3 regions of the Streptomyces sp. NPDC088097 genome follow, and region 2 is predicted to be linked to each of the others. Evidence: riboswitches for the same ligand, from Rfam matches in the RefSeq annotation. Region 2 holds a riboswitch; each other region holds the start of a gene.
The links. Region 2 has a riboswitch for cobalamin ahead of ACIOD1_RS00375 (energy-coupling factor ABC transporter permease). Riboswitches for the same ligand answer to the same signal wherever they lie in the genome.
Positions count from the first base shown of each region.

Region 1: it holds a riboswitch for cobalamin, as region 2 does, so the genes downstream of both, ACIOD1_RS08320 (ABC transporter substrate-binding protein) here and ACIOD1_RS00375 (energy-coupling factor ABC transporter permease) in region 2, are expected to answer to the same signal.
Region 3: it holds a riboswitch for cobalamin, as region 2 does, so the genes downstream of both, ACIOD1_RS06225 (ribonucleoside triphosphate reductase) here and ACIOD1_RS00375 (energy-coupling factor ABC transporter permease) in region 2, are expected to answer to the same signal.

Region 1 is NZ_JBIUTJ010000002.1:521,976-524,225, forward strand. It holds gene ACIOD1_RS08315 (GMC oxidoreductase) at 1-132, opposite strand, end outside; cobalamin riboswitch at 641-783, shown strand; gene ACIOD1_RS08320 (ABC transporter substrate-binding protein) at 819-1,817, shown strand; gene ACIOD1_RS08325 (iron ABC transporter permease) at 1,814-2,250, shown strand, end outside.
Region 2 is NZ_JBIUTJ010000001.1:86,203-88,452, forward strand. It holds gene ACIOD1_RS00370 (flavodoxin family protein) at 1-433, opposite strand, end outside; cobalamin riboswitch at 583-778, shown strand; gene ACIOD1_RS00375 (energy-coupling factor ABC transporter permease) at 807-1,505, shown strand; gene ACIOD1_RS00380 (energy-coupling factor ABC transporter substrate-binding protein) at 1,505-1,891, shown strand; gene cbiQ (cobalt ECF transporter T component CbiQ) at 1,895-2,250, shown strand, end outside.
Region 3 is NZ_JBIUTJ010000002.1:29,711-31,960, reverse strand. It holds partial or broken gene ACIOD1_RS06225 (ribonucleoside triphosphate reductase) at 1-1,208, opposite strand, end outside; cobalamin riboswitch at 1,296-1,449, opposite strand; gene ACIOD1_RS06220 (endo-1,3-alpha-glucanase family glycosylhydrolase) at 1,514-2,250, opposite strand, start outside.

The DNA.
Region 1 (2,250 bases), on a different contig from region 2:
GGCGGAATTCGCTTGGGCCGGAGTGGTGTTGACCGTCAGGGCCATGGCCCCAAGAATGGAACCGGTTCCAGCAAGAAATCCGCGTCGGGAGACACCCTTGGATACCTTGCTGTGCAGGGATTTGTCACTCATGTGATCTTCCTCACTCTCCGATGGAGTGGAACAAGTTCTACTGTCGAGCGTCAGCTAAGTCACTACATACGACGAGGTAACTTCCGGCTGATTCCGCCTCCTGGGGCCCTGGTTCCTCCTGCGCCCCTGGCGCTCTCGGCGGGTGCGGGTGCGGGTGCCGGTGCCGGTGCGGGAGCGCTGCCTGCTTCCGGCCGGGCCCGGACGCACGTCCGCCCCACCGGGCGCTGTCCCCTGGCGGAGCCGAGGGGGCCGGTGGGGCGGGATCGTACGGCTGCAGCCCTGCAGCACCCCCGCAAGTCAGGGAACTGCTCGCGGATGATGGGCCCACGCTAGGCCCCGCCACTGACAGCGGGCCCGGCGCGCGGGCGCGACGACCGGCGGGTCGCAGGCGATTCTCTCCGCCGAGGTCTCGCCGTCGCGGACCGCGGCCGTCGGCACGGCCCCGCGCCGCGCACCGGCCCCGCGCCGCGCACCGGCCCCGTGAGCGGCGCGCTTCCCGGTGTGCGCGTCTGGCAGACTTGGCCGGGTTGTCCCGGGCGGCGCAGGACAGGAAACCGGTGTGAATCCGGTGCGGTCCCGCCACTGTGACCGGAGGTACCCGCCCGCGCGGGGCCCCGGGAGTCAGACACTGACGCGCCGCCTCTCCACTTCGACCGGGGACGAGGATCCCCCGGAGAGGCCTCGCCATGTCGCGTTCCCGCGCACCCCTGAGCTCGTTCCTGCCCCTCGCTCCCCTCGCGCTCCTGATACCGCTGGTCGCGTGCGGCGGCCCGTCCGGAGCCGGGAGGGCCACCGCCGACGGGCGGGCCGCGCCCGGGTTCCCGTACACCGTCACCAACTGCGGGGTCAGCAGCACCTATCAGGCGCCGCCCGAGCGCGCCGTCACCATGAACCAGCACGCCACCGAGGTCATGCTCGCCCTCGGGCTCCAGGACCGGATGGCCGGCACGGCCTACCTCGACGACTCCGTACTGCCCGCCTACCGCCCCGCCTACGACAAGATCAAGGTGCTGGCCGAGGAGTACCCCTCCAAGGAGGTGCTCCTCGCGGCCGACCCCGACTTCGTGTACGGCGGTTACGCCAGCGCCTTCGACAAGGCTCAGGGCCGCGACCGCGCGGGGCTGACCGCCTCCGGGATCGACTCCCGGCTGAGCGTGGAGTACTGCACCTCCGGCCCGGTGGGCCTCGAACAGCTGAAGACCGAGATCACCGAGGTCGCCCGGACCTTCGGGGTGCCCGAGCGCGGAGAGGCGCTCATCGCGGACGAACAACGCCGTGTCGACGCCGTCACCGCCCGGGTGAAGGACGAGGCCAAGCCGACCGTCTTCGTCTACGACTCCGGCGAGGCCTCCGCCTTCACCTCCGGCGGCAAGGGCATCGGCGACCGGATCGTCTCCCTGGCCGGGGGGACGAACGTCTTCGCCGACCTCCAGGACACCTTCGGTGACGTGTCGTGGGAGAAGGTCATCGAGCGCAAGCCCGAGGTCGTCCTCATCTACGACTACGGCGGCACCACCGTCGAGGCGAAGAAGCAGCGCCTGTTGAACGACCCGGCCCTGGCCGAGGTTCCCGCCGTGAAGAACCGCCGGTTCGTCGTGCTCCCGCTCTCCTCGGCCGTCCTCGGCGTACGCGTCGCCGAGGCCGTCGAGTCCCTGGGCCGGCAACTGCACCCCGACGCCGCGTGAGGCGGCCGAACACCGTCGCGGTCCTCGTCCTCCTCGCCGTCGCCCTCGCCGCCTCGGCCGTGGCGGGCCTGGCCCTGGGACCCGTACGCATCGCACCGGGCCGGGTGGTCGACATCCTGCTCGCCGGACGCGGGGCGAAGGGCGGGGCGTTCGCCTCCATCGTCTGGGACGTACGGATGCCGCGCGTGCTCCTCGGCGCGGTCGTCGGCGCCGGACTCGCGGTCGCCGGAGCCGTGCTCCAGGCCCTCGTGCGCAACCGGCTCGCCGACCCCTTCCTGCTCGGGGCCTCCTCCGGAGCCTCGGCCGGGGCAGTGCTGGTCATCGTGTTCGGGGCCGGGGCGGGCGTGGCCGCCGGGTCGGCCACGGGAGCGGCCGGGATCGCGGCCGCCGTGGGCGTGCCGCTCGCCGCCTTCGTCGGTTCCCTGGCGGCGCT
Region 2 (2,250 bases):
TCAGCGCCCCGCCGACCCGACCGTAGTAGGCGTACTGGCCCTGCTCGTTCAGGATCGAGGAGCAGGCGTAGAGCCGCTCGATCACCTGCTTCATGACGGAGCTGTTGTCGCCCAGCCAGATGGGCCCGCAGAGCACGAGGATGTCGGCGTCCATGATCCGGCTGTAGAGGACCGGCCACTGGTCGCTCTCCCACCCGTGCTCGGTCATGTCCGGCCAGACACCGGTGGCGATGTCGTGGTCGACGGCCCGGATCAGCTCCGTCCGGGCGCCCGCGGCCTCCATGACGGCGCGGCTCTTGGCGATCAGCCCCTCGGTGTTGCTGGTCTCGGGCGACCGTTTGAGCGTGCAGTTCACGAAGACGGCGGAGAGGTCGGAGTAGTCGGGGCCCGAGGGCTCCTGCGAGGCCCGGGGGTCCGGGGAGTCTGCTGGCACGCTCCCACCCTGCCCACCGCCGCCCGCCCCCGCCACCGCACCGCACCCGCACGGGCGAGGGCCGGCCGTCACGGGCGCCGGCAGCCACGGGGGGCCTGCCGCCACGGACGCCCCGGGAGGGCCGGGTTGGTGCCCGTACGCGCGGCCGACTAGGGTCAACGGGCCTTGGTGTTCGGGAAGCCGGTGGAAAACCGGCGCGGCCCTCGCCACTGTGATCGGGAAGTCCGGCTCCACTCCTGCGGGAAGCCACTGGGCCCGCGCGGGAGACCGCACGGACCCGGGAAGGCGGAGCCAGGGCATCAGTACCCGTCAGCCAGGAGACCGGCCGAGGCGCGTCGTCCATCCACGAGGTGCTGGAGAGGTCTCTCTACTCATGCATATAGCCGAGGGGTTCCTGCCCCCCTTGCACGCGGTCGCCTGGGGCGCCGCTTCCGCCCCGTTCGTCGTCCACGGCGTACGCGCCCTCACCCGCGAGGTGAAGGCCCACCCGGAGAGCACCCTGTTGCTCGGGGCGTCCGGAGCGTTCACCTTCGTCCTGTCCGCGCTCAAGATCCCCTCGGTGACGGGCAGCTGCTCGCACCCCACGGGGACGGGGCTCGGCGCCATCCTGTTCCGGCCGCCCATCATGGCGGTGCTCGGCACGATCACCCTGCTGTTCCAGGCCCTGCTGCTGGCGCACGGCGGGCTCACCACCCTCGGCGCGAACGTCTTCTCGATGGCCATCGCCGGGCCTTGGGCCGGCTACGCCGTCTACCGGCTGCTGCGGAAGTCCGGGGCGCCGCTGATGGTGACCGTCTTCTTCGGCGCCTTCTTCGCCGACCTGGTCACCTACTGCGTGACCTCCGTCCAGCTGGCGCTGGCCTTCCCCGACGCGAGCAGCGGCTTCGTCGGCTCGCTGGAGAAGTTCGCGGGCATCTTCGCCCTCACCCAGATCCCGCTCGCGGTGAGCGAGGGGCTGCTGACCGTCCTCGTGATGCGGCTGCTGATGCAGTCCAGCAAGTCCGACCTGGTCCGGCTCGGGGTCGCCCGGCTCACCGGCGGCAAGCAGGAGAAGACGGAGGCGGCGCTCTGATGTCGAGGAACGCGAAGATCAACACCCTGTTGCTGCTCCTGGTCGCGGCGCTGGCCGTGCTCCCGCTCGCGCTGGGCATGGGCGACGGCAAGGAGGAGCCGTTCGCCGGCGCGGACGCGCAGGCGGAGACGGCCATCACCGAGCTGAAGCCCGACTACGAGCCCTGGTTCTCCCCGCTGTACGAACCCCCCTCCGGGGAGATCGAGTCGGCGCTGTTCGCCCTCCAGGCGGCCTTGGGCGCGGGCGTGCTCGCCTACTACTTCGGCGTGCGCAAGGGACGCCGCCAAGGGGCCGCCGCCGCTGCGGCCGCCGACGCCGCATCCGACACGGGCGCCGCCCGGACGGCCGTCGCCGGCGCCCCCGCCCCGGCCGCGCCGGAGGCCTAGCCGGTGCTGCCCATCGACGTGGCGGCCCACTCCAGCCGCTGGCGGGGCCGCCACCCCCTGGAGAAGGCACTGCTCGGGCTCGGGCTCACGGTCAGCGCCGTGTGCCTGCCGCCCTGGCCCGGCGGTCCGCTGGTGGCGGCCGCGACCCTGACCGTGCTGCTCGGGCCGGCCGGGGTCGCCGGTCGGCAGCTGTGGCGGGCCTTCCGGGTCCCGCTGGGCTTCTGCGTGACCGGGGCGCTGCCGCTGCTGGTGTCGGTCGGCGGCCCGGCCGGTTTCCTCTCCCTGGCCCCCGACGGGCCCCGGCACGCCGCCGAGCTGCTGCTGCGGACCTCGGCGGCCTCGCTCGGGGTGCTGCTGTT
Region 3 (2,250 bases), on a different contig from region 2:
CGCTCCTGGAACTCGGTCATGCGGGCCCGCACCCGGTCCAGGAGCCGGAGGGCGAGGGCGTGGCCGGCCGGGGTGGTGATGTCGTCGGCGTCCGCGGTGAAGTTGCGGATCATCTCGTTGATCCCGTTGACCCCGATGGTGGAGAAGTGGTTGCGCAGGGTGCCGAGGTAGCGCTTGGTGTAGGGGAACAGGCCTCCGTCGATGAGGTCCTGCACGGTGACCCGCTTCAACTCCAGGCTGTCCCTGGCCAGCTCGCACAGCCGGTCCAGTTCGGCCATCAGGGCGTCCTCGTCGCCGGCGTAACGGTGGCCGAGGCGGGCGCAGTTGAGGGTGACCACGCCGAGGGATCCGGTCTGTTCGGCGCTCCCGAAGAGGCCGTTGCCGCGCTTGAGGAGTTCGGTGAGGTCGAGCTGGAGGCGGCAGCACATGGAGCGGATCATGTGGGGTCGCAGTGCGGAGTTGATGAAGTTCTGGAAGTACGGGAGCCCATACTTGGCGGTCATCGCGAAGAGCCGCTCCGCGTTCTCGCTCTCCCAGGGGAAGTCCGCGGTGATGTTGTAGGTGGGGATGGGAAAGGTGAACACCCGCCCCGTGGCGTCGCCTTCGGTCATGACCTCGATGTAGGCCCGGTTGAGGAGGTCCATCTCCGCCTGGAGGTCCCCGTAGGTGAAGTCCACCTCCTCGCCGCCGACGACGGGCACCTGGTCGCGCAGGTCCTCGGGGCAGGTCCAGTCGAAGGTGAGGTTGGTGAAGGGGGTCTGGGTGCCCCAGCGGGAGGGGACGTTGAGGTTGTGGACCAGCTCCTGGACGCACTGGCGGACCTGCTCCTACGTCAGCGCGTCGAGGCGGACGTAGGGCGCGAGGCAGGTGTCGAAGGAGGAGAAGGCCTGGGCCCCGGCCCATTCGTTCTGGAGGGTGCCCAGGAAGTTCACCATCTGACCGACGGCGGAGGACAGGTGCCGGGGCGGGGCGGAGTCGATCTGCCCGGGTATCCCGCCGAGTCCCTCGGTGAGCAGGGTGCGCAGGGACCAGCCGGCGCAGTAGCCGGAGAGCATGTCCAGGTCGTGGAGGTGGAGGTCGCCCTCGCGGTGGGCGCGGGCCACCTCGGGCGGGTAGACCTGCTCCAGCCAGTAGGTGGCGGTCAGTTTGCCCGCGGCGTTGAGGATGAGGCCGCCCAGCGAGTATCCCTGGTTGGCGTTGGCGTTCACCCGCCAGTCACGGCGTTCCAGGTATTCGGTCACGGTCTCTACGGCGTCGACGGACGTCACGGCAGCCCTCCCACGAGGCTTCGCACGGATGTGTGGATCGGCGCCGGCAGGTGTCGGACTCGCACGCCCGGGGGCGCGCTCACCGTTGCGGGGCAGTCCCGGATTCCCACCGGATTCCCTGTTGCCTCGGTCGGGGCGGACATGAGCGAGGCCCCGCCGAACCGGCAGGGCCAACACTACATATGGATGTGACCGCAAGCCGCGACCACTAGATATTGGGTGACCAAGGTCCTCGAAGGGAGGACTTAGGGCCTGCGTCCACTGCTCGCCGCGTAGTACTGGAGGTCCTGCACCTCGACCTTGCGGTCGACCGGATAGGGCAACTCCACCCCGGCCAGGGACCGGCCGCCCCGGACCACCGCCGCCGAACTGGTGCCCGGCCCCAGCGGCAGCAGGCGGGAGTGGACCCCGGCCGGGGCCTCGTGCTCGCCGTTGACGGAGCCGACGGTCGTACGGACGGTCCCGGACTCGGCGAGGAAGCTCAGCACCTCGACGGTGTCGCGGGGGGCGGCGCTGCCCTTGCGCGGGGACATCACCACCTTCTGGTCGCCGGACGGGTCGGCGGCGGCGAACTGGGTGCGGCCGGTGAGGTAGAGGGTGTCGCGGACGATCTCGGGCCATGCGCCGGTCTTGAAGCGGGTCAGGTAGTAGGAGGTGAGGTCCAGGTAGGTGTAGCCGTTGTGCAGGGACGGGGCGAACTGGCTGCCCTCGGAGTAGTCGTTCCAGGTGGTCAGTTGGACCCAGTCGGCGCCGTCGTCGATGGCGTGCGTCCAGGTGGAGCGCAGGGTGGCGGTGTTGCCGGCCTCGTCGTAGATCCCCTGGTTGGGGCGGGCGTCCTGGACCGACACCGGCTGCATCCAGATCTTGCCGAGGTCGTGGGCGCGCCGGGCGTCGCGGGCGGCTCCCTCCTGGCCGACGTAGCTGCGGCTGCCCCATTCGGAGAACCCGTAACTGATGGGCGCGAAGGACTCGTTGTTGGCCC